4 regions of the Rhizobium sp. R693 genome follow, and region 1 is predicted to be linked to each of the others. Evidence: predicted binding sites of a transcription regulator. Region 1 holds the regulator's gene; each other region holds the start of a gene.

Region 1 (7,436 bases):
ATCGACTCTGCCAACAAGGGTCAGATCGACCTCAAGGTCGACGAAAAGAACCGCAAGGTGAACGATAAGCAGGTTGGCTGGATGAACCAGCTGGCCGAGAGCGGCGCCCTGCACAAGAAGTTCAACACCGGCCTTTTCGTCAACGGCAACTCCAGCCGTCCTGAGGCCGCGGGCCTCGGCGTCGCGCTGATTGGCTCGCTCTACCTGATGCTGATCGTGCTCGTTCTCGCGCTGCCGATCGGCGTTGCCGCGTCGATTTACCTTGAAGAGTTCGCCCCGAAGAACAAGCTTACGGACCTGATCGAGGTGAACATCAACAATCTTGCAGCCGTTCCCTCGATCGTCTACGGCCTGCTCGGTCTAGCCGTCTTCATCAACTTCGCAGGCCTGCCGCGCTCGGCGTCGCTGGTCGGCGGTCTCGTGCTGACGCTGATGACCTTGCCGACGATCATCATCGCCACTCGCGCAGCGCTTCGCGCCGTGCCGCCGTCGATCCGGGCGGCTGCCCTAGGCCTCGGCGCCTCCAAGATGCAGATGGTTTTCCACCACGTGCTGCCGCTGGCGATGCCCGGCATCCTGACCGGCACCATTATCGGCCTGGCGCACGCGCTCGGCGAGACCGCGCCGCTCCTCCTGATCGGCATGGTCGCCTTCGTTGCAAACGCTCCGGCAACGCCGATGGAGCCTTCGACGGCCCTGCCTGTGCAGGTCTATATGTGGGCCAACGAAGCCGAGCGCGCCTTCGTCGAGCGCACGTCGGGTGCCATCATCGTCCTGCTCCTGTTCCTGATTGTCATGAACTTCGGAGCCATTCTCTTGCGTCGTCGCTTTGAGCGCCGCTGGTAAACGGAGTAGACATTATGAACATGTTGACGGAAGCAGCAGTTGAGAAAGCGGTTGATCAGAAGATGAATACCATTCCCTACAAGATGATCGGCCAGGACGTCTCGGTTTATTACGGCGAGAAGCGCGCGCTTTTCGATGTGAAGCTGAACATCCGCGAAAACACTGTGACGGCCCTCATCGGACCATCGGGCTGTGGCAAGTCCACGTTCCTGCGCAGCCTGAACCGTATGAATGACACGATCGACAATTGCCGCGTGACCGGCAAGATCACGCTCGACGGCGAAGATATCTACGATCCGGATATTGACGTGGTGGAACTCCGTGCCCGTGTCGGCATGGTGTTCCAGAAGCCAAATCCGTTCCCGAAGACGATCTACGAAAATGTGGCCTACGGTCCGCGTATCCACGGTCTCGCCAGGTCGAAGGCCGACATGGACCAAATCGTTGAGCTCAGCCTACAGCGCGCCGGTCTGTGGAACGAGGTGAAAGATCGCGTTCATGAAGCCGGCACTGGACTTTCCGGTGGTCAGCAGCAGCGCCTCTGCATCGCCCGCGCTGTTGCCGTCAGCCCGGAAGTGATCCTGATGGACGAGCCGTGCTCGGCACTCGATCCGATCGCCACGGCAAAGGTCGAGGAACTGATCCACGAACTCCGCGAGAACTACACGATCGTCATCGTGACGCACTCGATGCAGCAGGCCGCCCGCGTTTCGCAACGCACCGCCATGTTCCACCTCGGCAACCTCGTCGAGGAGAATGATACCGACAAGATGTTCACCAACCCGGACGACCCGCGCACCCAGGACTACATCATGGGCCGCTTCGGTTGATCGGTCGCTTTGGTAGCACTCACGATATTCAAGGATGAGCCCTATGGCATCGACACATATCTTTTCCGCGTACGACGATGATTTGAAGTTCCTGTCCCGCCGCATTTCGGAAATGGGCGGTTTGGCCGAGCAGATGGTCTCGGATGCCGTTCGCGCCCTCGTCAACGGCGACACGGCTCTCGCCCAGAAGGTCATCTCCGACGACGTGATCCTTGACCACGCCGAACGCGAGATCGGTGACAAGGCGATCGTCACGATTGCGCGCCGCCAGCCGATGGCAGCCGACCTTCGTGAGATCATGGGCTCCATCCGCATCGCGGCGGACCTGGAGCGCGTCGGCGATCTTGGCAAGAACACTGCCAAGCGCGTTATTGCTGTCCAGAGCGCCGGCGTGCCGCGCAAGCTCGCACGCGGCCTCGAGCACCTCTCGGAGCTCGCGCTGGTCCAGCTCAAGGAAGTGCTCGACGTCTACACGAGCCGCGCTGCTGACAAGGCAAAGTCGATCCGTGAGCGCGACGAGGAAATCGACGCGATGTACACCTCGCTGTTTCGCGAGATGCTCACCTATATGATGGAAGATCCGCGCAACATCACCAGCTGCACGCATCTCCTGTTCTGCGCCAAGAACATCGAGCGCATCGGCGACCACGCCACCAATATTGCCGAAACCATCTACTACATGGCCACCGGTGCCCAGCCGGAAGGCGAACGTCCGAAGGACGATACCGCCAACACCGTCGGCGCAGTCACTGAATAATCGCTCCGCGACCGCGCCCCCAGGAGACCGAAACGAATGATCCCAAAAGTAGCTGTCGTTGAAGACGAAGAAGCACTGAGCGTGCTTCTTCGCTATAACCTTGAGGCTGAAGGTTTCGAGGTCGATACCATCCTGCGCGGCGACGAAGCCGAGATTCGGTTGCAGGAACGGACGCCAGACATCCTGATCCTCGATTGGATGCTGCCTGGCGTATCTGGCATCGAGCTCTGCCGTCGCCTGCGTATGCGGCCGGAGACCGAGCGCCTGCCGATCATCATGTTGACGGCCCGCGGCGAGGAAAGCGAACGTGTTCGCGGCCTCTCCACCGGTGCCGACGATTACGTCGTCAAGCCGTTTTCGACACCGGAGCTGGTTGCTCGCGTCAAGGCGATGCTTCGCCGTGCCAAGCCGGAAGTGCTCTCCACGCTACTAAAGTGCGGCGATATCGAGCTCGACCGCGAGACGCATCGCGTTCATCGCAAGAGCCGCGAAGTCCGCCTCGGTCCGACCGAGTTCCGGCTCCTCGAATTCCTCATGGCGTCCCCTGGCCGCGTCTTCTCGCGCTCGCAATTGCTTGACGGCGTCTGGGGTCACGACATCTACGTCGATGAGCGTACTGTAGACGTCCATGTCGGTCGTTTGCGCAAGGCACTGAACTTCTCTAACATGCAGGACGTCATCCGCACGGTTCGCGGCGCCGGCTATTCCATGGAAGCCTAAGCTTTCCCCGGAAAGCCAGCGCGACTTTCATAAAATTTCACAAACGAAAAACGGGCCCGCGAGGGCCCGTTTTCTTTGGTCCTTATCCGGCTTCCGGGTCAAGCGACCCGGTTGGCAGCCTTGCGGCGCTCGTTCACCGGCTGATAGGCCATGCGTTGATGATACGTGCAATAGGGGGAGTTGTCCGGAGACTCGCAGCCGCAGAAGTGGAAATCATCTTTCAGCGGGTCGCCGACCGGCCACTTGCAGGTGCGTTCGGTCAGTTCAGTCAGGCCGAGGCGGCGCGAAATCGGAACGACGACGTTTGCGGCCGGACGATACCGGACTTCCTCGATCGCATCGATCTCGATTTCTTCCTTGAGCATAGTCGCACCCTGCTGGCGGGCGACGGTGCGTGTGGCGACGCGAGACGCATAGTTCGGAGCGCGGGGCGCGGATGTCGTGCGCTTGGGCGTTCTGACAGTCGTTGTCGTGCCCCCGGCCTTGGCGCGGCCAGGCAAACTCAAACGGTGGACTTTGCCAATGACAGCGTTACGGCTTACACCGCCAAGTTGTGCCGCGATCTGGCTGGCGCTAAGCCCTTCGGACCACAGCTTCTTCAGTTTTTCAACGCGCTCGTCTGTCCAGTTCATGCCCCTGTCTCCGCCTTATTAGCGTTGGTGTAGGCAGAATCCTTCACCGTTGCCCTGGACGTATCCAAGGCAAGAAACGCCTGCTCGATTTTGGTGACTAGTTCCGCCGCATGCAGTCTAGTAATTGAGTTTTAACCTAGTGTGAGGCTGACTCCGTGACAAGAGTCGGTTGAATCTCGGCGAATCGAATTTCAAGTTTTCCCCAACTTGCTGGGTGTGAGAGTCATTTTTGCAACATTAGTTGTTGATAGGTCTGCCGCCTTCGGATGGCAGCTTGACGCGTGCTGGAAAACCTCAGTTTTGTTGACATTGCAGTGCGAAAAGTAAATAGTGCTGCTTGCCGCCGAAAGGCGGCATTTTTAATTTCCGGACACTGCGTTCCTTAGCCGGAGTCCGCCCGCTGATGGTTATTGACAGGAGATCGCGCCATGGCTGAAGCCGCGCTTTACGACACCTACTCTCGTGCCCCGCTGCGGTTCGAGCGAGGAGAAGGCGTGTGGCTGATCACCGAAGCGGGCGAGCGATATCTTGATTTCGGCGCAGGCGTTGCCGTGACTTCCGTCGGCCACGGCCATCCGCATGTGGTGGGCGCGCTGAAGGAGCAGGCCGACAAGGTCTGGCACCTGTCCAATATCTACGAGATTCCTGGCCAGGAAACGCTCGCGAAGCGGCTCACCGAGGCGACGTTCGCCGATAAGGTGTTCTTCACGAACTCCGGCGCGGAAGCTCTGGAATGCGCGATCAAGACCGCGCGCCGCTACCAGTTTTCAAAGGGGCATCCCGAGCGGTTCCACATCATCACCTTCGAAGGTGCCTTCCATGGCCGCACGCTGGCGACGATCGCTGCCGGCGGCCAGGAGAAATATCTCGAAGGCTTCGGTCCCAAGGCTCCTGGCTTCGATCAGGTTCCGTTCGGCGATCTCGATGCCGTGCGCGCCGCTATCACAAGCGAGACGGCCGCTATCCTCATCGAGCCTATTCAGGGAGAAGGCGGCGTTCGCCCGGCGACCAACGAGTTTCTGAAGGCGCTCCGCGCAATCTGCGACGAAAACGGCCTGCTGCTGATCTTCGACGAAGTGCAAACGGGTGTGGGCCGTACGGGCAAGCTCTTTGCGCACGAGTGGTCCGGCGCCACTCCCGACATCATGGCAGTGGCCAAGGGTATCGGCGGTGGCTTCCCGCTCGGCGCCTGCCTTGCGACGGCAGAGGCCGCTTCCGGCATGAAGGCTGGCACGCATGGCTCCACCTATGGCGGCAATCCGCTTGCCATGGCTGTGGGCGGCGCCGTGCTCGACGTGATCCTCGCGGAAGGCTTCCTGCAGCAGGTGCGCGACGTCTCGCTGGTCTTCCGCCAGGGGCTGGCCTCGCTCAAGGATCGCTATCCTGATATCATCGAGGACATCAGAGGCGAGGGGCTGCTGCTTGGCGTCAAGGCTGCCGTGCCGTCCTCCGAGTTGCTGCAGGCGATCCGTGACGCTCACCTGCTCGGTGTGCCTGCCGGTGACAACGTCATTCGTCTTCTGCCGCCCCTGGTCGTCACAGCCGACGAAGCCCGCGAGGGCCTTGCCCGCCTCGAACGCGCCGCCGAAAGCGTGCGTGCTTCAAAGGTCAAAAAGACGGCTTAATGGACAGTGCCTGTCGCAAGGCGGGCGTGATAGGTAAAGACAATGGCTTCCCCAAAACACTTCCTCGATCTCTCCGCCGTCACGGCATCCGACCTGCGGCTCATCATGAATGACGCAATGTCACGCAAGCAGGCCTTCAAGGCCGGGCAGGGCGATAAGCCGCTCGCCGGCAAGATGCTGGCGATGATCTTCGAAAAGCCCTCGACCCGTACCCGCGTCTCCTTCGACGTCGGCATGCGCCAGCTCGGCGGCGAGACGCTGTTCCTGTCGGGCACCGAGATGCAGCTCGGCCGTGCCGAGACGATCGGCGATACGGCAAAGGTGCTGTCGCGCTATGTCGATGCGATCATGATCCGCACGACCGATCATGCCCGCATGCTGGAGCTTGCCGAGCATGCAACGGTTCCCGTTATCAATGCGCTGACTGATGATACGCATCCCTGCCAGATCATGGCTGACATCATGACCTTCGAGGAGCATCGCGGTCCGATCAAGGGCAAGACGATCGCCTGGACCGGCGACGGCAACAACGTGCTGCATTCGCTTGTCGAAGGAGCTGCGCGTTTCGGCTATCGCATGAATATGGCGGTCCCCCTTGGTTCTGAGCCGAAGGATCACTATTTGAACTGGGCCCGCGATGAGGGCGCCGAAATCATGCTTTGCCATGATGCAGACCGTGCGGTCGCCGGCGTCGATTGCGTGGTGACCGATACCTGGGTCTCCATGAATCAGGAACATCGGGCCCGGGGTCACAACGTCTTCCAGCCTTATCAGGTCAACGCGGCTTTGATGGCGCAGGCCGACAAGGATGCATTGTTCATGCATTGCCTGCCCGCCCATCGTGGTGAGGAAGTCACGGACGAGGTGATCGACGGCCCGCAATCCGTGGTCTTCGATGAAGCGGAAAACCGTCTTCATGCACAGAAGTCGATTCTTGCTTGGTGCCTGGGCGCGATCTGAACCATACTGGACGCCACATCGGGCCCGAAGGGCCAGTGGCCGTGCGAGCGGATGGACACTCTTGTCCGCCGCTCTCAGACTAGGAGAAGACCATGGCAGAACCTGCAGCCACCCTCGGCGAATTCAATTTCGCCGGCGATGATCATGTCGTTCCTTTTCAGGTGGAAGGCCTGGACGTGCGCGGTCGCGCTGTCCAGCTCGGCCCGATGCTGGACGCGATTCTTGAGCGTCATCGCTATCCTGCGCCTGTCGCGCGGCTTCTTGCTGAAGTCGTCGTGTTGACGGTGCTGCTCGGCACGTCGCTGAAATTTGAAGGAAAGTTCACGGTGCAGACCAAGGGCGATGGCCCGGTCGACCTGCTGGTTTGCGATTTCTCGACGCCGGAGAACGTGCGGGCCTACGCTCGCTTCAATCACGGCCTCCTCGACAAGGCCGTTGCCGCCGGACAGGTTGAACCTGAACAGCTGCTCGGCAAGGGCATGCTGGCCTTTACGATCGATCAGGGCAAATTCAGCCAACCCTACCAGGGCATTGTTGCGCTCGATGGGGCGACGCTGGAGGAGATTGCCGGCACCTATTTCCGCCAATCGGAGCAGATCCCGACGCGCGTACGTCTTGCCGCAGCCGAACTCTTCGACCGCGACGAGGCCGGCAAGCCGCGTCACCGCTGGCGGGCAGGGGGGCTTGTTGCCCAGTTCCTGCCGGAAGCGCCGGAGCGCATGCGCCAGCCGGATCTTCACGGCGGCGATGGCGACACGGCTGGCAGCTCCCACAAGGAAGACGATGCCTGGGCTGAAGCCCGCTCCCTCGTCGACACGATCGATGCCGACGAATTGACGGATCCGCAGGTCGGCACCGAGCGGCTGCTTTACCGGCTGTTCCACGAGCGCGGCGTTCGCGTCTACGAACCGCGCGAGGTCTTCGATCGTTGCAGCTGTTCCCGCGAGAAGATCAAGGGCGTTCTGAAGGGGTTCTCGGCAGAAGAAATTGATGCCAGCCAGGAAGACGGCACAATTTCGGTCACCTGCGAATTTTGCTCGACGACCTATCGCTTCGAAGTGGAAGA
Region 2 (7,436 bases), 290 kb from region 1:
CGGTGCCAATGTCGGCGAACGCCTGATGGCGATCGGCGACCGTCACTACGGCAACATCCGCTCCACGGCCATCGACTGGCTGCAGCGCGTCGAAATCGACGAAGGCCGTATCGACGATCAGCCGCGTGCCTTCTCCGGCGGCATGCGTCAGCGCCTGCAGATTGCTCGCAACCTGGTGACCGGCCCGCGCCTGGTCTTCATGGACGAGCCGACCGGCGGCCTTGACGTCTCGGTGCAGGCCCGCCTGCTCGATCTTGTGCGCGGCCTCGTCAATGATCTCGGCCTTGCCGCGATCATCGTCACCCACGACCTCGCCGTCGCGCGCCTGCTGTCGCACCGCATGATGGTGATGAAGGATGGTCATGTCATCGAGCACGGGCTGACCGATCGCGTCCTCGACGATCCGCGCGAGCCGTACACGCAACTCCTCGTTTCCTCCATCCTGCAGGTCTGATCGCGAATGCTGTTCCGACTCCGGCTACCGGTGTCGGCGGCAAGCGAAACTAAGGAAAGAAATCATGGCAACGCCACTCGTTGTTTCTGAAGTCGTCAAGAGCTTCACCATGCACCTGCGCGACGGCATCAAGCTGCCGGTCGTTTCGGATGTATCCTTTTCCGTCGCATGCGGGGAATGCGTCGTCCTCGAGGGCCCGTCGGGCATCGGCAAGAGCTCGCTGCTGAAGATGATCTACGGCAACTATGCCGTGGATAGCGGCCAGATTCTCATTAAGCATCACGACAAGATCGTCGATCTGGCAACGGCGGACCCGCGCACGGTGATCGACGTGCGCCGTCATACGCTCGGCTATGTCAGCCAGTTCCTGCGCACCGTTCCGCGTGTCGCGGCCATCGACGTGGTGGCCGAGCCGCTGGTCGCCCGCGGTGAGAAAGCTGAAACGGCGCGCGAGAAGGCGGCAAACCTTCTCTCGAAGCTGAACCTGCCGGAAGCGCTCTGGCAGCTTCCGCCCGCCACCTTCTCCGGCGGCGAGCAGCAGCGCGTCAACATCGCCCGCGGCTTCATCACCGAGCACACCGTCCTGCTGCTCGATGAGCCGACCGCCTCGCTCGACGCCAGGAACCGCGCCCTCGTCGTCGGCATGATCGAGGAAAAGAAGAAGGCGGGCGTCGCCCTTCTCGGCATCTTCCACGATGAAGAGGTGCGCGAGGCCGTCGCCGACCGCATTCTCGACGTCCAGAAATTCTCGCCGCGAAATGCGATCGCCGCATGAGCCGCAAGATTGGCCTCGAGCCCTATTTCCACGAAACAGCATCGGTGAAGAACGCCACCTTCGGTCGCTTCACGGAGGTCTCGGAGCGTTGCCGCATGGAGGAAGTCGAGTTCGGCGACTATTCCTATGTCATGCAGGACGGTGCGATATGGTGCGCGACGATCGGCAAGTTCGTCAACATCGCCGCCTCGGTGCGGATTAATGCCACCAACCATCCGACCTGGCGCGCAACGCTGCATCACTTCACCTATCGCGCCGCCGATTATTGGCCGGATGCCGATATGGAGGCCGACTTCTTCGAATGGCGCCGCTCCAACCGCGTCGTCATTGGCCATGACGTCTGGATCGGCCACGGGGCCACCATCCTGCCCGGCGTCAAGGTCGGCAACGGCGCCGTCATCGGTGCCGGCGCGGTCGTCTCCAAGGATGTCGCTGCCTACACCATCGTCGGCGGCGTCCCCGCCAAGCTGATCCGCGAGCGGTTCCCGAAAGAGGTCGGCGAACGCATGGACAAGCTCGCCTGGTGGGATTGGGAGCATGATCGCCTGCGGGTCGCCCTGCAGGACTTCCGGAACCTCAGCGTCGAAGATTTTCTCGCCCGCTACGAGCAGTGACCGAAGCCCTTGAGTTCGCTCAGGGGCTTTTCTCTTCGGTCCACGAAGGCAGCCCCACGCGAAAAGCCAGGCTTTGGTCTACGGATTTGGGTTCTTCGCCAACTGCCATTCACCGGTCTCGTCCGGCTCGACGCGTTTGTTGCCGCGGTAGAAGATCGGCTGTCCGGTCTTCTTGTCCATCGAGAAGCGGCTCGGCGTGAACTTTTCGCTCTCGTGTCCACGGATGGCGAGACTGAGCGCCTCTTTGAACTTCCCGTCTTTGCACAGGCTTTTGAAGAGTGCCTGATCCATCGCTTTACTCCAGTATCCCCGATATCCGTTGAATTGCCTGCCATCGACCGGTGATCGGGTCAACTGCAATGACGATACCTCGCGTACCGACTTCGTGTGCAATCGCTCAGCCCCAGCTGCGATTGGCAGGTTCTCGTCGCTATTGTTTATCCGGCACACGACCGCGGCTGGATCCGATGTCCGTCAAAGGCTCGATTATGACAGTCCTTACACAAAACTGACATTGGAGCTTCATCAAGCAGGACTAATGCACTCCCTCATATCGCCTTTGGACTATGAGGAAGAGCATGATGTTCGAGCTGAAGAATGTCACCCGCCGTTTCGGAAAGAAGACCGCCGTCGATTCCGTTACGCTCGACATTCCTCAGGGCCAGATGGTCGGCATCATCGGACGTTCCGGTGCGGGCAAGTCCACGCTTCTGCGCATGATCAACCGCCTGCAGGAGCCGACATCGGGCTCGATCCATTTCGCCGGTGTCAAGGTATCCAGCCTTGGCGGCCAAGCGCTACGCAACTGGCAGCGCGATTGCGCGATGATCTTCCAGCAATTCAATCTCGTTCCGCGTCTCGACGTGCTGACAAACGTCATGCTCGGCCGTCTCAATCATCGCTCCACCGCGATGAGCCTGCTTGGTCTCTTCAGCCGCGAGGAGCGCATCCACGCGATTGCCGCCCTTGAGCGCCTCGGCATCGAGCAGACGGCCTTGCAGATGGCGGGCACACTGTCGGGTGGCCAGCAGCAGCGCGTGGCGATTGCCCGCGCCCTGATGCAGAACCCGAAGATGGTGCTCGCCGACGAGCCGATCGCCTCGCTTGATCCGCTCAACGCCAAGATCGTCATGGACGCACTGCGCGACATCAACGAGCGCGAAGGCATCACCGTCATCACCAATCTTCATACACTCGATACCGCCCGCAACTACTGCGAACGCATCGTCGGCATGGCTGCTGGCCGCGTCGTGTTCGACGGCAAGCCCTCCGAACTGACGGCTGAAGCCGTCAAACAGATTTACGGCACCGACAAGGATGGCGCCGGCATCGACGAGACGATGACCTCGACCTCGATCAACATTCCCGCGGCTGCCGCCGCCAATCAATCCGCCGGCTTGCAACCGCTGGCGCTGGCCGGTCTCTGAGAGGGGCGGCCTCGATCGTAAGCCCGCGTTATGGGCGCACGTCTTCTTAACCAGGGATCGCCGGGAAGACCGGTCAATCAGGAGAGTACCATGTTGAAGAAAGCACTCTTTGCCGCGACGGCGCTGTTTGCGCTTGCCGGCGTTTCGCATGCTGCAGACCTCAAGGAATTCCGCATTGGTATTCTCGGTGGCGAAAACGAAGCCGATCGCCTGCGTAACTACGCTTGCCTGGCTGACCACCTGAAGACCGAATTCGGCTTCGAGAAGGTTTCGCTCTTCCCGGCTGCCGACTATGACGGCGTTATCCAGGGTCTTCTCGGCGGCACGCTCGACTTCGCAGAACTCGGCGCTTCGGGCTACGCTGCGATCGCCATCAAGAACGACAAGGCTGTCACCCCGATCCTGACGACCGTTCAGAAGGACGGTTCGACGGGCTACCACTCGATCGGTCTCGCTCTGAAGTCCTCGGGCATCAAGGACATCAAGGACGCCAAGGGCAAGAAGCTCGGCTACGCCGATCCGGACTCCACCTCGGGCTACCTGATCCCGCTGACGCAGATCCCGAAGGACACTGGCATGCCGAATGACCAGTACTTCGCTTCCACGCAGTTCAACGGCGGCCACGAGAACAACCTTCTCGCTGCCTATGACGGCAAGGTCGATATCGCTGTTGACGACTCCTCCGGCATCGGCGATTTCAAGGACGGCTACACGTCCGGCACCTTCCGCAAGGCTGTCGACAAGGGCACCGTAGATCCGAACAAGCTCGTCGAAGTCTGGCGTTCGCCCCTGATCCCGAACGGCCCGCTCGTTGTTCGCAACGAACTCGGCGCTGATTGGCAGGCAAAGCTCACCGACTTCTTCATGAAGCTCCCGGCAAAGGACGCCAAGTGCTTCGCAGCCATCGAAGGCGGCGATTACCAGGGCTACACCAAGGTTCAGCCTGACTTCTACAACGCCATCATCGATGCTCGTAAGGCTGCCATCGGCGGTTGATCGATCCTGACGGTTGAAGGGCGGCCGTAACAAGCCGCCCTTTTTGTTGCGAAGAAAGCGGACATCGTTCATGACTTTTGCCGATCCCAACGCACACGCGCCGGCCCAGCAAAGCGCCCGTGAAATCGGTGACGCCTGGAGCAAGATGGTGGCCCGCCGCCGCTTCTATACCGGCCTTGGGCTGGTGATCCTGCTTGCCGCTTTCATCGCCTCCGTGCGGTTTGCCGATGAAAGCAATGCCGGCCATTTCCTCGAGCGCCTGCCGCATCTCTTCGATTTTTTGAGCTGGCTCATTCCCAAGGATTGGAATGACGTCTGGCGCGCCCTGTTGGATATCGCAAACGCGACCCAGAAGACCGGTGAAGAGTATAATTTCGCCCAGGGTCGCGTCTATGTCTGGGACGGCTTCTATATCCCCGAATATTTCGAGCTGATGATCATCACGATCAACGTCGCGCTCGTTTCGACGATCATCGGCTTCATCTTCGCCGTGCCGCTGAGCTTTCTCGTGGCCCGCAATCTGGCGCCGTCCAATCCGCTGCGCATCATCGCCAAGCGTCTGACGGAACTCCTCCGCGCGTTCCCCGAGATTGTTATCGCAGGCCTGTTTTCCGCCATCCTGTCGATCGGTCCGGTTGCCGCGATCATTGCAGTCGGCCTGCACACCATCGGTGCGCTCGGCAAACTTTTCTATGAAGTTGTCGAAAACATCGACATGAAGCCGGATGAAGGCATGAAAGCCGTCGGCGCCAGCTGGTCGGAGCGCGTCCGCTTCGCTGCCCTGCCGCAGGTCATGCCGAACTTCGTCTCCTACGCGCTGCTGCGCCTGGAGATCAATGTCCGCGCCTCCACCATCATCGGTGCGGTCGGCGGCGGCGGTATCGGTGAGGAGTTGAAGCTCTCCATCTCGCGCGGTTTCGGCGCCAAGACGATGGCTCTCGTTCTCCTGCTCTTCATCACCATCGTTGCGGTCGACCAGTTCTCCGCATGGCTGCGCCGCCGCCTCGTCGGTGAGCACGCCTTCCTTTTGCAGCATTGAGGTCCGCCATGACGGTGATCGACGCCAACCGGATGCACGAGATCGAGCAGCGTTATCCGGAGTATTTCAAACGTTCCTTCCGGCAGCGCTTCGGCGGCCTGATGATCGTGATCGCGACGCTTGTCTATGGGCTTTACGCAACCTGGTTCTTCGACCTGCCGAAGCTGCTTGCCGATGCCCATTGGGAGCGTGTCGGCCTCTATCTCAGCCAGTGGGTAAGCTATGACGTGCAGCCCGAATTGCGCATTGGCGATGACGGCATCACGGTCAAATATCCGCGTTTCTCGCCGCTCGGCGACAACCCGCATCCGGATTGGGTCATCAACAATCCGGATGGCAGCGTCACGGTTTCGGTCAGCGGCACAAGCCGCAGCGTTACCATCTCCAAAACGGAGACGACGGTGACCGCCCACGGCATCAGCGTGCCGGTGGAAGTCTCCAGCGGCGCACCGAAGCTCGTCGGCCCCGTGCCGAGCTGGATGACGGTCTACGACGACAACGTCCTAGCCGACCTGGGCTTTGCCGGCGACGTCAGCATTTCGGTCGATCGCGTCAAGGTGCGCAAGCGCTTCCTCGGCTGGGCGAATTTCGTTTTCGACACCCAATCGCCATTCTTCGGCAAGCCGGCGAGCAAGGTCATCAGCCTGATCGTTTCGGGACCGGAACTGAAGCCCGGCCAATCCAACCTGTCGCTTGCCTTCGATAATATCTGGCACAACAGCGCCTGGCAGCACGGCGACGTCTGGACAAAACTGTTCCAGACCATCGTGATGGCTTTCCTGGGGACGCTGCTCGGTGCATTGTTCGCTTTTCCGCTGGCGTTTCTTGCAGCGCGCAACATCACCCCGAACAAGGTGCTGAATCAGGTCCTGAAGCGCTTCTTCGACTTTCTGCGCTCGGTCGACATGCTGATCTGGGCACTCTTTCTGACCCGCGCCTTCGGTCCCGGTCCTCTGGCTGGGTCCGGCGCGATTTTCCTCACCGAAACGGGCACGCTCGGCAAGCTCTATTCAGAAGGCCTGGAGAACGTCGACAACAAGCCGCGCGAAGGCATCAAATCGACCGGTGCGTCCACCGTACTCACGCATCGCTACGGCATTATTCCACAGGTCGTCCCTGTTTTCGTCAGCCAGACCCTCTACCAATGGGAGTCGAATGTTCGTGGCGCCACCATTATCGGCGCGGTTGGCGCGGGTGGTATCGGCCTCAAGCTTTGGGAAGCGATGCGCACCAACGCCAACTGGGAAAACGTCGCCTATATGGTGCTGTTGATCCTCATTGTCGTCTTCCTGTTCGACATGGCCTCGAACGCGCTGCGCCATCGATTGATGGGCACCAAGGCACACTGAAAAAGCGCAGGATCGTTCCGGATCATCATCATTCTGTCACGGAAATCTTTTAGCCGGAAGCCAGCTTGCGGTGGCGGTCAAATCACTGAACACTACAATCCGCATTCGGAACGATTCCCAGGATACGAGCCTTGCGCTACGCACTCTATTTCACGCCGCCGAAGGACGATCCTTTGAACGGCACGGCCGCGCTCTGGCTCGGCCGCGATGCCTTCACCGGCGAAACTTACCCGGCTCCTGATCATCCGGACCTGCCGGCCGCCGAGCAGTTCGAGCTGACCGCCGATCCTCGCCGCTACGCTTTCCACGCGACGATCAAGGCGCCCTTCCATCTGGCAGCCTCCGTCACCGAGAAGGACCTGATCCAGGTTGTTGAGGATTTTGCCGCCCGCACGTCGGCCTTCGAGATTCCCGAGCTGGTGCTTGGGCAACTGGGTAAATTCTTTGCGTTGGTGCCCGCTTTTCTGCATCCGCCGCTTCAGGATTTTGCTGCCACGGTGGTAAAATCCTTCGAGCCGTTTCGCGCCGCCTTGTCGGATGCCGATGTCGCGCGCCGCAATCCGGAAAGACTAAGCGAGAGCCAGAGGACCAATCTGTTGCGCTGGGGCTATCCCTATGTGATGGATGACTTCGGGTTTCATATGACGCTGACCGGCCAGGTGCCGCAGGAGCGTGCCGGCATAATGAAGGCCATTCTGGCGGAGCGTTTCGCCGCCTTTACTGGCCGGCCGCTCCCGATCACCGGCCTTGCCGTTTTCGTTGAGGAGGCGCGCGGCGCTCCG
Region 3 (7,436 bases), on a different contig from region 1:
CAAGGTTGGTCTTGGCTTCCGCCGCAAGCGTTTCGTCCTCTTCAACCGCGATCACCGTACTGGCAAGCTGCGAAAAAAGAGCCGATACGTAGCCGCTACCGGCACCGATCTCGAGTACGACATCATCCTTCGTGACCGCCGCAAGCTGGAGCAGCTTTGCAAGCGGCGACGGCTGCATCAGATAACGCGCCGGCTTGCCGGACGCTGCCGGACAGATTTCGACGTCACGATCGATATAGGCAAGCGCCTTCGCCTTCTCTGGAACGAAAGCCTCGCGCGGCACCGTGAGGAAGGCCGTCAGCACTGAATGCGAGGTGACGTCCGTCGTGCGGAGCTGGTTGTCGACCATGTTTGCGCGTGCTGATTCGAAATTCATCATGTCCTCTCGCTCGGTAGAAGCGGCTTTGTCTGGACGTCTCTTAATCTCAGCACACTGGCCTTTCAAGGCTTCGCGAATGCCTGCGGCAAGAATTCGGGGTGCGAGCATTCCCGATGCGGGCCCGCAGCCACCCTTCGTGGAACAAACGAGCGCGCTGTGATATTATTGCAACCGGAGGAACAGAGGAGGAGTAGGCCATGCTGAACATCATCGAATATCTCTCATTGTTCGACTTCTTCATCATCGCAACGCTGATCGGCATCTTCTGCTGCGGCCTTTTCGATCGTGAAACGAGCTAACTAACTGCCTTCAGGCCATTGTCAGTTTTTGTCCCGATAGTGTCGTTTCCTTGGGATTCGGCGGATGTGACATGGCAATCAAACCACTCGTGCTGGGCGGCTTCTTCATCGGCGCGCTGCTGGCGATCATACTCCTTATCCCCTTTGTGAGAGTCAGCGCCCCGAGTGTCGCGACAACTGGCGTATCACCAATGCCGTCACTGCAAAGGGTCAACTGAACTGCAAGCCGCGGCGTGGGTGACGAGTGGACCGTTGAGAAGTTCTTTTTAGGCAAGAACAAACGACGAAACCTACCTTTAAGCACCAATGTTGGCCGTCGAATGGGATCTATATCGTGTCGCGGTCGATCCCGGAGCCTCCCCAGCCCCTCCCCGATCGACAACCCGGCCGGGGCCAAAACAGCCGCGGCCGGGGCCGCTCGGTTTGCCGGTGAAGGCTACTGCAGTTCGGTTTCCTCTTCTATGTCGACGAGAATGCCGTGGCGCAACGCCTCTTCCTGCGCCTCTTTCAGTGCCTCCTCGATCAGCATGACAAGCATCTCGGCGTGGAGTTCACGCTCGGCCATCTCGCGCGCCACACTTAAAGCAAAGATCAGTTGCGGTATTTTGGTCGCCGACATCATAGGCGCTCCTCAGAATTGAGGGTGAAGCTTAGCGCCCTATCAAAAACCCGGCAATCGCCGATTTGGTCATGGAAAGCATGCACCAAATCTAACACCTTGCGGATTTTCACTATGCCGGTGGAGAAAAATGTCGTCGGAGCTTAAATTTGGAAGGAAGGCGTCCAGAAGCGTTCGACCCCGACCGCCAAGATACTCGGCAGGACCACGTAATCATGATCCGGGAGGGGGCGACCAACCTGGCCGCCCCCTCAGCATTGCTGGGACAGAAAACTTACCCCCGCCCTGTCTGCCGTGGGCAGCGAAATGGAGCTGATCAAGGAGTGGGTCCGATACCTTCAACGCCTTATCTTGTCCCCCGGCAGACCAGCAAAAAGAACATAGCTCCGTTGTAAGAGCTGTCACAGATGGACCTAGGTCCTAGTCCGATTGGAGTAAGTGGGTTGGCGAGCTCGCTGCAAATAAATTCCCGAGGATCGAAACGGCAGGAGACTTACTGCCGGCTGGCGATTGAACAGCAACCTGCAAACCCGAATAAGACGCCCGCGCCCGACTCGACTTGGCTACAGTCACTGCAGCCGAGTCACAAAATCCGACTGCAAATCAATATCTTACGGATAGAAAATCAAGATGGAGGCCTCGCCCGGAATTGAACCGGGGTACAAGGATTTGCAGTCCTCTGCGTCACCACTCCGCCACGAGGCCTCACTGCGCTTCATCACCGAAGCGTTGGCGGGCATTTAGAATGAATAGAAATTGAGTGCAAGGGGGTTATTAAAAAACCGGCAGGATTTCCAATCGATATGCCCGCCGGTTTCTATGATCAACCATTAGTATGGTGAGTGGCACTGCCGCCGCGGGCCATAATACGGCTGATAGGTGTTGTCATATGCGCGATAGGAGCGGTAACGGCTGTAACACCAATCGACGTGGGAATTGCCGACCGGGTAGGCCCGTGGCTGAGCAATCAGTCCGCCGATGATCGCGCCCGCCGCCAAGCCACCGATCAGTGCGCCGGCATCATTGTCGTAATGGCGATAGTAATCATCATGATAGTAGCGCCCACTATAATGGCCATGCCGGTAACCACCGCAACGATAGAAGCTGCAGCGGTCGTAGTTGCGGCTGTTTCTGGCGCCGGAATCTCCAAACTCGCCGCGGCTTTGAGGTGAATGCTCGTCACCCGAATTTTCAGCGAAAGACGGTCCGATGCCGGACAGGCTCGTCGCGATTGCCAATACCAGTACCGCAAGCTTCTTCATTCCAGCACCTTCTCATTTCCTGCATGTCTCGCGTCAGAAAACGCTTAGAACTTTAACGCTCAGGCAAGTCTCAAGTTCCCTGACGCCCATTGCAAATGCACGGCGGAAAAGAATCTTGGCCGGTGCAATTGTGACACTTTTATTGCAAGCCCTGCTAATTTATGACGGGCTCCTAAAAATTCTCAAACGGATGGATGGAATGCTCGGCTGGTTTCGTAAACTTCTACCGCGTGAAGACCGCTTCTTTGACCTCTTTTCCCAGCATTCCCAGACGATCGTAGGGGCGGCGGAAGCGCTGAACGAATTGCTTGCCGGCAAGGACACCGAGCGGCATTGCGATCGGATCGTCGCACTCGAAAACGATGCCGACGAGATCACCCGCGAGGTGCTACTCGCGGTTCGCCGAAGCTTCATCACGCCTTTCGACCGTGTCGATATCAAGGATCTGATCCAGTCGATGGATGACGCGATCGATATGATGCACAAGACCGTCAAGACGATCCGGCTCTTCGAGCAGACCCAATTCGATCCCCGCATGCAAGAAATGGGGGCGGCCATCGTGCAGGCTGCCCATCTCATCGGCGAGGCGATCCCCCTGCTCGACCGCATCAACGCCAATGCCCCGCGGCTCATGGCGATTGCGGAGGAGGTCACCCGCGTCGAAGGGCGCTCGGACGAGTTGCACGACCACGGCCTGAAGGAGCTTTTCCTTCGTCACGGTGCGTCAAATGCAATGGCCTACATCGTCGGCAGCGAAATCTACGGTGAACTGGAGAAGGTCGTTGATCGCTTCGAAGACGTTGCCAACGAAATCAGCGGCATCGTGATTGAGAACGTTTGATGGACGCCACCCTCGCCTTTCCGGTGCTCGCCGGCCTGATCGCGGTTGCGCTGTTCTTCGACTTCCTGAACGGCCTTCACGATGCCGCGAATTCGATCGCAACGATCGTCTCGACGCGGGTGCTCCGACCTCACTATGCAGTTGTCTGGGCAGCTTTCTTCAATTTCATTGCGTTTCTGTTCTTCGGTCTCCACGTTGCCGAAACCCTCGGTACCGGCATCATCGATCCCAATATCGTCACACCGCTGGTCATCTTTGCGGCACTGATGGGTGCGATCATCTGGAATATCGTCACCTGGATCTTCGGTATCCCGTCCAGTTCTTCGCACGCGCTGGTGGGCGGGCTGGTGGGAGCCGGCCTCGCAAAAGTCGGCTTCAGCTCAATCGTGTGGAGCGGATTGCTGAAGACAGCGAGCGCCATCGTCATGTCGCCGTTCATCGGCTTCATGTTGGCGCTCTTCCTCGTGCTTGCCGTCTCCTGGATCTTCGTTCGACAGACACCCTTCGCTGTCGATCGCACATTCCGCGTCCTGCAGTTCGTATCCGCCTCTCTCTATTCGCTTGGTCACGGCGGCAATGATGCACAGAAGACGATGGGCATCATTGCCGTGCTCCTCTATTCGCAGGGTTATCTCGGGGGAAGCTTTCACGTACCACTCTGGGTCGTGCTCTCCTGCCAGACGGCGATGGCGCTTGGGACACTCTTCGGCGGCTGGCGAATCGTCCACACCATGGGGTCGAAGATCACCCGACTGAACCCGATGCAGGGTTTCTGTGCGGAGACCGGCGGCGCGCTGACGCTCTTCGGAGCCACATGGCTCGGGATTCCAGTGTCCACGACCCACACCATCACCGGTGCGATCATAGGGGTGGGTGCTGCACGCCGCGTCTCGGCAGTCCGTTGGGGCCTGGCAGGCAACATCGTCGTTGCCTGGGTAATCACGCTTCCGGCGGCTGCGCTTATCTCGGCGCTGTTTTATTGGACCGCAGGTTTGTTCAGCTAATCAAGGGGCGGTTTCCGCCTCTTGCTCCACCAGACAGAGACTCGCCGCCGCATCCGGCGAACGAGATGCAGATCGTGCGACAGCACGATGAATCCCAGCGGGAGCATCCAGAAGCCTAAAATGGGCAAGAATCCCAAAACGCCACCCAGGATCAGCAGAATGCCGATCGTCATTCTACCGAGGCGCGACCGTGGAAACGGAATGCTCACGGAGCCTAGAACGAGATGGCCGGTGTTGTGATTGATGCCAAATCGCTTGGCGCCCGATTTTCCAGTGGTATCATGTGCTTCAGTCATCCACAGGAGATGGGGTTATTCAGAGCGAATACAAGCGGATGTCATTTTTTTGAAAAAACCGCTTGGCAAATCGGGCAAGCATTTGTATTAGGCCACTCACACCGCGGCGAGCGGTGATCCCTGGTAGCTCAGCGGTAGAGCATTCGACTGTTAATCGACAGGTCGCCGGTTCGAATCCGGCCCGGGGAGCCAGTTTCAAAGATAAGCGCCTGCTTTTGTTGATATTCCAAAAGCAGGTGTTTTCTTTCCCCACTTTTGAAATGCTTTCGAACGGTCGGCGCCTGGGATATTCGCACCGACGGCCGTGCGCTGTAGTGTTGCCCAGATTTAGCGCTTTGAACTCTTCACGTCCCAATTGTATCCTGAGGTTCGACGCATTGCGTGTCTCAGGGAATTGGAGAGGGGCAATAGCAATGAAACGCATGTTCCTTCTGGCCGCGGCGCTATGTGCGGTCGCTGCGCTGGCCGGCTGTCACAGTCCGACTCCCGATACCGATGTCAGACGGCCGGAAATTCCTGCGGGGAGTGCAACGGTGAGAGCCGGCTTGCTCCACGCGAAGCAGCAGCAACAGAAACAACAGCAGCCGCTGACCAATTTCCAGACCCGTTGCCAGCGAATGAACGACACCACGCATTGCCAGACGTCGAACTGAGCATCTTTCGATCATGGCTGGCTAACCATGAGAATCTCTTTTCCCACTCTCAGGTGTATCGCTAGATCAGCACCTTGCTCTTCGCCGACCAAGACCCTGCAGCCGTTCGGCCCAACGAATGGCGGCCCCACAAATCCCAGCTCCAGCACCTACGCGGGCGACTATACGAGCGGCGATAACGGCAAACCCGATCACTGTCGCCCCGGTTAACCCAACGCATCACGCCCCAGCCAAAGGCCATGGATTGCCGGGTGCGGCACATGCAAATTCGGGCGTTGATACCCCTGGCGGCGAGAGTGGCGCATCAATCAATGACGCTTGCCGCGAATACGATAACTGATCGGGCCGATATAGATGGCCTCCAAAAGGGCCGGGATAACCGGCCCTCCTCTTGCGCTGGAACCTCTCGAAAATTCTCCGACGACGGCCGAAACGTCTGTTCCGCGCGAGCCCCTGTTTCGTCGCAGGAGCAAAATGCCAATGCGAGATCGCCTAGCCGAATTTGGCGAATTTGTCACTGGCCAGGGACTTCGATTTCAGGTTAGACTATGCTGGTACACTTGCCGAAATGGCGCGAGCGCTTTTGGTCGGCACAGGAGCGTGTTCGCCCATTGGGCTTCGATAAACGCTTCGAACGCCTCTTGGAATTCTGTTTATTGTGAGCAGGCTTCCGCGGCTAGAAATATAGACGTCCGCCAGGTCGTCTTTGTCGCGGAGCTGACGAGAGCGGGTGGCGGCCTGTTGACAGATGACCTCCTGTCTGGCCGCCATCCGCCTCGTCTCTGCCTCAGACAGCAACGGCTACTCTGCCGGATGCGCCATACCTGGCCGTGGGTGCTTTTCCAACGGCCGCTCCCGCCAGCCGGTCGAGCGATTCACCAGCCAGAAATAGAGATTATAAGGCAGCAGATTGACGAGCTTCATCGTGTAGGTGAAACGCTTCGGGAAGGTAATCTCGAAACGCTGAGACTTGAGTCCCGCCGAAATCTGTTCGGCAGCCTCCTCGACCGAGACCAGCGAGGGCATGTGAAATTGGTTTCTCTTCGTTGCAGGCGTATCGACGAAGCCAGGATTGATGAGTTGGATGCGGATGCCCATCTTGTCGAGATCGAATTTCAGGCTCTCCGCCATGTTAATCAATGCGGCTTTCGTAGCGCCGTAAGCGGCACCGGTCGGCAGCCCGCCATAGCCTGAAACCGACGAGACGATGGCGATTTGCCCCTGCCCCTTCACCTTCATGTGCCTTACGGCCGGGACAAGGCAATTCACAACACCCTGCAGATTGACAGCAAAGCTCCGCTCAAAATCTGAAAGCTTCAACTCTTCCGCGTGGATAGGCAAATAAACGCCGGCGTTGAAGACCGCCAATGCCAGCGCACCGTACTCGTATTCGATTGAAGCAAGCACATGCTCCATGTCCTCGGGATTGGTGACATCACCATCGAGCACGATGATGCTGCCGGGCAGATCGGAAGCCTCAACCTGCAATTCGGCAAGCTTTTCATGATCGCGAGCGGTGACAGCCACCTTGTATCCGTCCCCCGCAAGCTTCAGTGCCAAGGCTCGCCCAATTCCTGAACTCGCGCCGGAAATCCAGGCTATTCCATGTTCAGGACGAGCGACGAAATCTTGCATGGCACATATCCTCCGGGCTGTGTTCTGAACGTCAAAACAGGTCCGGGAGTTCCTCGCCATCTCCCGGATTTAAGGCATATCACGCTATTGTGGCTGCTTTCAGCCGATCAGGTCGCCGATGATTTGGCGGAAGGAGCCTGTCAGCTTGATCGGCGCGTCGAGGACCGAAAACGCGACGCATGGACGGTTCTTTTCGGCAATCGGTCGATGGTCAACGCTCTCGTCGGCGACCGAGATATCACCGGGTCCGAAACGGCCGCGGCTGTCGCTGAATGCGCCATCCAGGATCAAGGTGAGTTCCATGCCCTTATGAGTGTGCGCTGGCAGCGCGCGGCCAGCCTTGATCCACATCAGGCTGACTTCGCAGCCATCGAGGTCGGTTGAGTATTGCTTGAAGCCCGGAAGCTTCGTTTTCCAGGGCACAGTGTCCAAGTCATAACCGACGAGA
Region 4 (7,436 bases), on a different contig from region 1:
CGCATCCGCGCGGTGCGCGAGGCAGCGCCTGATGTCGCGATCATTCTCGATGCCAATGAGGGTTGGCCTGAAGAGACGCTGGAGCATCATCTGCGCATCGCTGCCGAGATGGGTGTCGCCGTCGTTGAGCAGCCGCTGCCGGCGGGCAAGGATGAGCTTCTGGCTGAGATCCACCGTCCCGTGCTCGTTTGTGCGGATGAGAGTGTCCACCACACCGGCGACCTGGCAAGCCTTCGCGACCGCTACGATGCGATCAACATCAAGCTCGACAAGACAGGCGGTCTCACCGAGGCGCTCGCCATGAAAAAAGAGGCGCAACGCCTTGATTTCAAGATCATGGTTGGCTGCATGGTCGGCACATCGCTGGCAATGGCGCCGGCCGTGTTGTTGGCGCAGGATGCCGAATTCGTCGACCTGGACGGACCGCTGCTTCTGGCTCGCGACCGCGAACCAGGGCTGCGCTACGCCGCCTCTCTCGTCTGGCCGCCAGAAACGACGCTCTGGGGCTGAAGATAGTAAGCCACGATGAGCAGGCTCAGTCCGGTCAGGGCGACCAGCGCCATGACGTAGTAGCTTGCGAGCCCTAGCCACGCATAGATGTAGCCGGAGGCGATCGTCATCAGCCCCATGAACATGCCGTTGTAGAAGAAATAGGCGCCCTGTGCAGACGATTCCTGAGTCTCCTGCACGGAGGCGACGATCCTTCTCTGTACGCCGGTATGCACGAAGGCGTAGGTGCAGGAATGCATGCACTGGAGCAAAAAGAAGCCCCAGAAACCCCAGTGCATCGGGAACAGGATCCAGCGACAGACGCTGACCGCCGCACCAAACCGAATCAGCGTCCAGGCACTGAAACGACGGCTAAGCCGCCGGGACAGAAAGAACACCGTTACCTCGGCTGCAACGCCGGCACTCCAAAGGATCGCGATCTGCGTCCCTGAGAAGCCGAGATCCCGCCAGTAGAGGGACGCAAACGCCTGCAAGACAGCATGACTCGACTGTTGGATTGCGACGCCGATCAGCAATGCAAGCAGATGCGGTTGACGCAGCGAACTGCCGGTCGCCGCGGAAATATCGACGGGCGTTCCGCGCCTGCGTGTCGGGCCGATCCGTGGACAGTAGATCGCCATCACAACGGTTGTCACGAAACCAAAGGTCATGACCGGCAGCACCATCTCGCCGCCCCAGTGCCCGATCAACTGCCCGCCGATCAGGGTGGAGACGATAAACGCGACCGAACCCCACACCCGCATCGAGCCGTAATCCAGCCCCCAGCGCCTGACACCGGAAATCACGATCGACTCGACGACCGGGACATAACAGGCAAAGGTCGCTCCCTGGATCGTGTAGACGATCAGCACTGGCCAGAATGTATTCGTCCAGTAGAGCGCGATCGCCGTCAGCAGCGATAGACAGCCTGAAAACAGCAGCACATCGGCGCGCTCTTTCATCCGGTCGGCATACATCGCGACGATGGGAGCGACGAGCACGCGCACCACCATCGGCACGGCGAGAATGACACCGATCTCATGGTCGTTGAACTCGTGCAGCGCAAGCCACATCGGGAAAAACGGCAGGGCAACGCCGTTGACGAGCAAAGGCGCACAATAGGACAAGGCACTGAGCACACGGAAGCGCGGTGGTGCCCCCTCACTCGCCGGAGGATTTTGCGCGGGAATCATGGGGTAGACCTGTAGGAACTGAACGTTGCCTAACACGTCAACCTAAGGGCGACTATGGCAAGAAATTGCCCAACTGAAACGTTTTAGAAAATAAATAGGGCCTATCGCAAAGACACAACGGGCTAAATAGATTCATTGAATTACGGGCTCGCAAGACCGCTTTAGGCGGCCTGCTGCGCGACGTCCTTTTCGCGATGACCGATCGCCATCGGAATCGACTGTAGATCGCTCATGGTGCGCCACTCGATCAATTCAAAGGTGCCGTCTTCATGCTCGGCGATCGCTGTGCAGCTTTCGACCCAGTCCCCGGTATTGATGTAGCGGATCCCATCCATGTCTTCCATCACCGCATGGTGAATGTGGCCACAAATCACGCCGTCCGCACCATGTTTCCGAGCTTCGTCAGCGACGACGCGCTGGAACTCGCCGATGAAGTTGACCGCATGCTTGACCTGAAGCTTGGCCCATGCGGAAAATGACCAGTAAGGCATTCCCATCCGGCGGCGGATCGCCGCGAGCCCAATATTGACCATGATCGCCATGTCGTATGCCCAGTCACCGAGATAGGCGAGCAGGCGGGCATTGCGCACCACGACGTCGAACTCGTCGCCGTGCAGCACGAGGTACTTCTTGCCGTCGGCAGCTTCATGCATGATGCGCTCGGCAACCTCGATGCCACCGAAATGGGTGCCTGGAAAGTCGCGAAGGAATTCGTCGTGATTGCCGGGGATATAAATGACCCGCGTGCCCTTGCGCGCCTTGCGCAGCAGCTTCTGAACGACGTCATTGCAATCCTGCGGCCAGTACCAGCTACGCTTCAGCCGCCAGCCGTCAACGATGTCGCCAACGAGGACAATGGTGTCCGCCTCGTGATGCTTGAGAAAATCCAACAGGAAGTCCACCTTCGCGGCCTTGGAGCCGAGATGTACATCGGAAATGAAAAGCGTACGGAAGTGCCGCGTATCCATGTTGTCCCTCACAAGCATCCTGCTCGTGTCCCATCGTTCACCTGCCTCTCAAAACCAGAGTCGTGTTTCAGGAAGATGACATGCTGGTGCCCTGCCTGATTTTCCCGGTTGCCACCGCGCCTCGATGCAACGGCGACAGATTTGCGCTGTTTTCGTATTTCGAACGGAAATTCCGACTGTTCCGCCATCCCGTTTGATGTATTGAAGGCATTTCAAAGACAGCATGCGGCAGCCCGGAGGCGATGATGGATCATCAGGAAAAGTCCAAGACGGAAAAGAATCTGGCAGGTGGAAGCCTGGACGAGCAGGCGCTCTACTTCCATCGCTATCCGCGTCCGGGCAAGCTCGAGATCCAGGCGATCAAGCCGCTCGGCAACCAGCGCGACCTGGCTCTTGCCTATTCCCCCGGCGTCGCAGCACCCTGTCTAGCGATCCGCGATCATCCCGAGACGGCCGCCGATTATACCTCGCGTGCAAATCTCGTAGCGGTCATTTCTAACGGTACGGCCGTTCTCGGCCTCGGCAATATCGGCCCGCTGGCATCAAAGCCGGTCATGGAGGGAAAAGCCGTCCTGTTCAAGAAGTTCGCCAACATCGACGTCTTCGATATCGAGGTCGATGCATCGAGCGTCGAGCAGATGGTCTCGACCGTCGCTTCGCTCGAGCCGACCTTCGGCGGCATCAATCTCGAGGACATCAAGGCGCCGGAATGTTTCGAAATCGAGCGTCGCCTGCGCGAGACCATGAAGATCCCGGTCTTCCATGATGACCAGCACGGCACCGCCATCATTGTCGCTGCCGCGATCCTCAATGGCCTGGAACTGGCGAGCAAGAAGATCGACGAGGTCAAGATCGTTGCCTCCGGCGCAGGTGCTGCCGCCCTCGCCTGCCTCAATCTCCTCGTCACGCTGGGCGCCAAACGCGAAAACATCTGGGTTCATGACATCGAAGGTCTGGTCTACGAAGGCCGCACCGAACTGATGGACGAGTGGAAGAGCGTCTACGCCCAGAAGAGCGACACGCGCACGCTTGCCGAAAACATCGGCGGCGCCGACGTCTTCCTTGGCCTTTCCGCAGCGGGCGTGCTGAAGCCGGAGCTGCTGGCGCAGATGGCCGAAAACCCGCTGATCATGGCGCTCGCCAACCCAACGCCCGAAATCATGCCCGATCTCGCCCGCGCTGCCCGTCCCGATGCGATGATCTGCACCGGTCGCTCCGACTTCCCGAACCAGGTGAACAACGTTCTCTGCTTCCCCTATATTTTCCGGGGCGCGTTGGATTGCGGCGCGGTCACTATCAACGAAGAAATGAAGATGGCTGCCGTCCGCGCCATCGCGGCACTGGCGCGCGAAGAACCATCCGACGTCGCCGCCCGCGCCTATTCGGGCGAAACGCCCGTCTTCGGCCCGAACTACCTGATCCCCTCGCCCTTTGACCCGCGCCTGATCCTGCGGATCGCCCCGGCCGTAGCGAAAGCCGCGGCCGAAAGCGGCGTCGCCCTGCGTCCGATTACCGATTTCGACGCTTATCTCGACCAGCTCAACCGTTTCGTCTTCCGCTCGGGCTTCATCATGAAGCCGATCTTTGCTGCGGCGAAGAATGCCGAGCGCAAGCGGGTGATCTTCTCCGAAGGTGAAGACGAACGCGTCTTGCGCGCCGCACAGGTGCTGCTCGAAGAAGGCATTGCCAAGCCAATCCTGATTGGCCGCCCATCAGTCATCGAAACACGTCTGAAGCGCTACGGTCTGCGCATCCGGCCGCTAGCCGATTTTGACGTCATCAACCCGGAAGACGATCCGCGCTTCCGCGAATATGTCGATCTCTATTTCTCGCTGGTTGGACGTCGGGGCGTCATTCCGGAAGCCGCGCGCACGATCGTTCGTACCAACACGACTGTTATCGGCGCGTTGGCGCTGAAGCGGGGCGAAGCCGATGCGCTTATCTGTGGCCTGGAAGGCCGTTACGAGAAGCATCTGCGCGACGTCCGCCAGATCATCGGCAAGAGGCAGGACGTGTGCGACTTCTCGGCACTCAGCCTGCTGATTTCACAACGCGGCGCCACCTTCTTCACGGACACCTACGTCACCTTCAATCCGAGCGCGGAAGAGATTGCCGAGTCCGCGGTTCTCGCTGCCGAGGAAATCAGACGCTTCGGCATTACGCCGCGCGCTGCTCTTGTGTCCCACTCGAACTTCGGTTCCCGTGAGTCCGAAAGCGCGACGAAGATGCGTGCCGCTCTGAAGCTCGTGCGCGAAGCCGCGCCGGATCTCGAAGTGGACGGCGAAATGCATGGCGAAAGCGCGATCTCCGATGCCCTGCGCAAGCGCGTCATGCCCGACACGACCCTGCACGACGAAGCAAACCTGCTGGTCTTCCCGAACCTCGACGCGGCCAACATCACTCTGGGCGTCGTAAAGTCGATGATTGACGGCTTGCATGTCGGGCCGATCCTGCTTGGCGCTGCGCTGCCGGCGCACATCCTCGCGCCCTCGGTGACCTCGCGCGGCGTCGTCAACATGGCAGCTCTCGCCGTCGTCGAGGCTTCACAGCCAGCGTGATTTGCGGCAGATCGAGAAAATGCGGTAAGATTCCGACCGCAGCTTGTTAAGACAAACGGGCTAGCAATGAAGGCGCGGCGGGATGCCGCGCCCTATGACCTGCTCACCGATGGGACGATGCCTTGAACCGCTGGATTCTGTCACTCGCAACCGCCCTTGCACTCACCGGCCCGACCCAAGCCCAGATGCCGGCGATCTGCGGTGACCTTCGCGCCCGCCTTGCCGATCTGCCACAAATCATCGGCAGCACGCCCGAGGTGCGCAAATTCGCCAGTGCTATTGCCGAACAGAACCTTGAGCTTCGCAAACTCCGTAGCGATCTGCGCCAAAACGGCTGCACAAGTGGCAGCATGGTCGTGATCGGGGATGATGACGGCTACTGCGGCGAGCTCGAGCGCGCGGAAACCAAGATGGTCGACAACATCCGTTATCTGCAGCAGCGGCGCGACGAACTGCGCGGCCAGAGCGATGATGCGCGCACGAGAAATGAACTGCTTGCCGCGCTCGACGACAACGGCTGCAACGAGGAGCAGTGGCCTGAGGATCGCGCCGATGGATATGCTCCGCCGCCGAGCATCGAAGATCAGGCGATGCGAAACGACACCTTCATACCTCTAGGTGGCGATCCCAACCAGCGTCGATACGGTTTCGGCATGTCTACGCTCTCTCATCTGAACACCGTCTGCGTACGCACCTGCGACGGAGGCTTTTTTCCGCTAAGCTCGAACGCAACCTCGCAGGACTTCGCCCGCGATGCCGACACCTGCTCGAAGATGTGTCCCGGCATCGACACCGAGCTCTTCTATCATGACGTCTCCAGCACCGAGACCTCACAGATGATTTCGGCGTCGACGGGCGCCCCCTACAGCGCAATGCCGAATGCTTTCGCCTACAAGAACCGTAAGCCGGGCGAAAAATCGTCCTGCAGTTGCAATCTAAACGCTTACTACGAACAGATGAGGAATAGCCAATCGATCAGCGAACCGCCGCAACAAGGATCGATCACCACGATCGAAACCAAGAAGCCCGAGCCGGAGAGCAAGGTCGCCGCCCCGGCTGCACCGCAGCCGCAAGTGCCGGACAGGCCATACGATCCGGCAAACAACAAGGTGCGCCAGATCGGCCCGCAGTTCCTAGCCGGTGACCAGGGCACGATCGACCTTAAGAATCCCGCCAAGCCTGGCCCTCAGCCGCAGCAACAATAGCCGCCCTCAGTCCAGCGAACTGTCCCAGCGATCCGTGAACACCAGTTCCTCCAGCGGCAGGCGCTGGCGCCATCCTTTGACCGCGAGTTCCGGCTGGTCATAGAGCTGATCGACATAGCCGATGCAGAGCCAGGCAACGATCTCGACCCGTTCCGGAACGCCGAGGATCTCTTTGATATCGGACTCGTGAAAGATGCTCACCCAGCCGACCCCCACGCCTTCGGCTCGGGCCGCGAGCCACAAATTCTGCACGGCGCAAACCGTGGAGTAAGAATCCATTCGCCGGTTATGCGTTCGGCCGAGAACGATATCACCGCAGCGATCCGGATCGCAGGTCACACAGATGCTGAGCGGTGCGGCTCGGATACCTTCGAGCTTCAGCGACCGGTACAGCCTCTGTCGTTCGCCCTCAAACATCTCGCCAGCCTCACGGTTGGCGCGATTGAAAGCTTGCCACGCCGCCTCCTTCACCTGCTGATCGCGAACCAGGATGAAATTCCAGGGCTGCATGAATCCCACGGACGGCGCATGGTGCGCGGCCGTCAGAAGCCTGCTGACAACGTCGTCCGGTATCGGATCCGGGAGGAACTCCGAACGGACGTCGCGGCGCGTTGAGATCGCCCGGTAAACGGCGTCACGTTCCTCGGTCGAAAAGGCTGTAGCTCCCGACAGGGAGCCTGAATGGTCTGGTCGCATCGTCTATCCCCAACAACACAACCGCCCGCCGTCCACGCGGGTCAGTCTATGATGTCGGGCCGGTCTTCTGACTTGGCGTCATCCAACTGCCGCGCCTTCCCGGCGCTGGGCCAGTGGCGTGTTGCGGCAGTCGTCAGCCTTACAGCGTTGGGCACGTTTCGGTCTCTCACCGAATTCCCGATTCTCCCGCCTAACACGGGCACCTGACGAAAGCTCTATGCCCGCAAAAATCGCTCGACGCAATCCTTCACCCAGAGACAGGGTGGTAACGCACATAGGCGAACTCATCGCCGGACGGCGACCAGTTGGGCACGTTGATTGTGCCCT

Evidence for each region. The regulator PhoB, encoded in region 1, activates phosphate uptake and scavenging genes when phosphate is short. The targets are predictions, from matches to a motif close to TGTCATNNANCTGTCAT.
Region 2: phnC (phosphonate ABC transporter ATP-binding protein) is a predicted target of PhoB. The motif match lies at 2,353-2,369, and genes of this name have one in related genera.
Region 3: ATY79_RS04385 (DUF47 family protein) is a predicted target of PhoB. The motif match lies at 2,690-2,706, and genes of this name have one in related genera.
Region 4: ATY79_RS21245 (UDP-2,3-diacylglucosamine diphosphatase) is a predicted target of PhoB. The motif match lies at 2,715-2,731, and genes of this name have one in related genera.

What each region holds. Positions count from the first base shown of each region.
Region 1 covers NZ_LOKY01000012.1:4,762-12,197, reverse strand. Annotated here, with positions in the region: gene pstA (phosphate ABC transporter permease PstA) at 1-846, shown strand, start outside; gene pstB (phosphate ABC transporter ATP-binding protein PstB) at 861-1,676, shown strand; gene phoU (phosphate signaling complex protein PhoU) at 1,720-2,433, shown strand; gene phoB (phosphate regulon transcriptional regulator PhoB) at 2,470-3,153, shown strand; gene ATY79_RS11935 (GcrA family cell cycle regulator) at 3,252-3,785, opposite strand; gene ATY79_RS11930 (aspartate aminotransferase family protein) at 4,214-5,410, shown strand; gene argF (ornithine carbamoyltransferase) at 5,453-6,370, shown strand; gene ATY79_RS11920 (Hsp33 family molecular chaperone) at 6,463-7,436, shown strand, end outside.
Region 2 covers NZ_LOKY01000012.1:292,646-300,081, reverse strand. Annotated here, with positions in the region: gene phnK (phosphonate C-P lyase system protein PhnK) at 1-454, shown strand, start outside; gene phnL (phosphonate C-P lyase system protein PhnL) at 519-1,229, shown strand; gene ATY79_RS13350 (DapH/DapD/GlmU-related protein) at 1,226-1,843, shown strand; gene ATY79_RS13345 (hypothetical protein) at 1,922-2,134, opposite strand; gene phnC (phosphonate ABC transporter ATP-binding protein) at 2,425-3,270, shown strand; gene phnD (phosphonate ABC transporter substrate-binding protein) at 3,361-4,266, shown strand; gene phnE (phosphonate ABC transporter, permease protein PhnE) at 4,337-5,305, shown strand; gene phnE (phosphonate ABC transporter, permease protein PhnE) at 5,314-6,654, shown strand; gene ATY79_RS13320 (DUF1045 domain-containing protein) at 6,786-7,436, shown strand, end outside.
Region 3 covers NZ_LOKY01000003.1:48,038-55,473, reverse strand. Annotated here, with positions in the region: gene ATY79_RS04405 (protein-L-isoaspartate O-methyltransferase) at 1-379, opposite strand, end outside; gene ATY79_RS30730 (hypothetical protein) at 750-896, shown strand; gene ATY79_RS04400 (hypothetical protein) at 1,115-1,297, opposite strand; tRNA gene ATY79_RS04395 (tRNA-Cys) at 1,929-2,002, opposite strand; gene ATY79_RS04390 (BA14K family protein) at 2,128-2,559, opposite strand; gene ATY79_RS04385 (DUF47 family protein) at 2,759-3,400, shown strand; gene ATY79_RS04380 (inorganic phosphate transporter) at 3,400-4,404, shown strand; gene ATY79_RS31260 (hypothetical protein) at 4,401-4,700, opposite strand; tRNA gene ATY79_RS04370 (tRNA-Asn) at 4,818-4,892, shown strand; gene ATY79_RS04365 (hypothetical protein) at 5,114-5,353, shown strand; gene ATY79_RS04350 (SDR family NAD(P)-dependent oxidoreductase) at 6,155-6,988, opposite strand; gene ATY79_RS04345 (ChrR family anti-sigma-E factor) at 7,088-7,436, opposite strand, start outside.
Region 4 covers NZ_LOKY01000034.1:108,555-115,990, forward strand. Annotated here, with positions in the region: gene dgcA (N-acetyl-D-Glu racemase DgcA) at 1-510, shown strand, start outside; gene ATY79_RS21240 (MFS transporter) at 462-1,682, opposite strand; gene ATY79_RS21245 (UDP-2,3-diacylglucosamine diphosphatase) at 1,844-2,668, opposite strand; gene ATY79_RS21250 (NADP-dependent malic enzyme) at 2,896-5,208, shown strand; gene ATY79_RS21255 (DUF2865 domain-containing protein) at 5,331-6,413, shown strand; gene bluB (5,6-dimethylbenzimidazole synthase) at 6,420-7,109, opposite strand; cobalamin riboswitch at 7,149-7,331, opposite strand; gene ATY79_RS21265 (TolB family protein) at 7,357-7,436, opposite strand, start outside.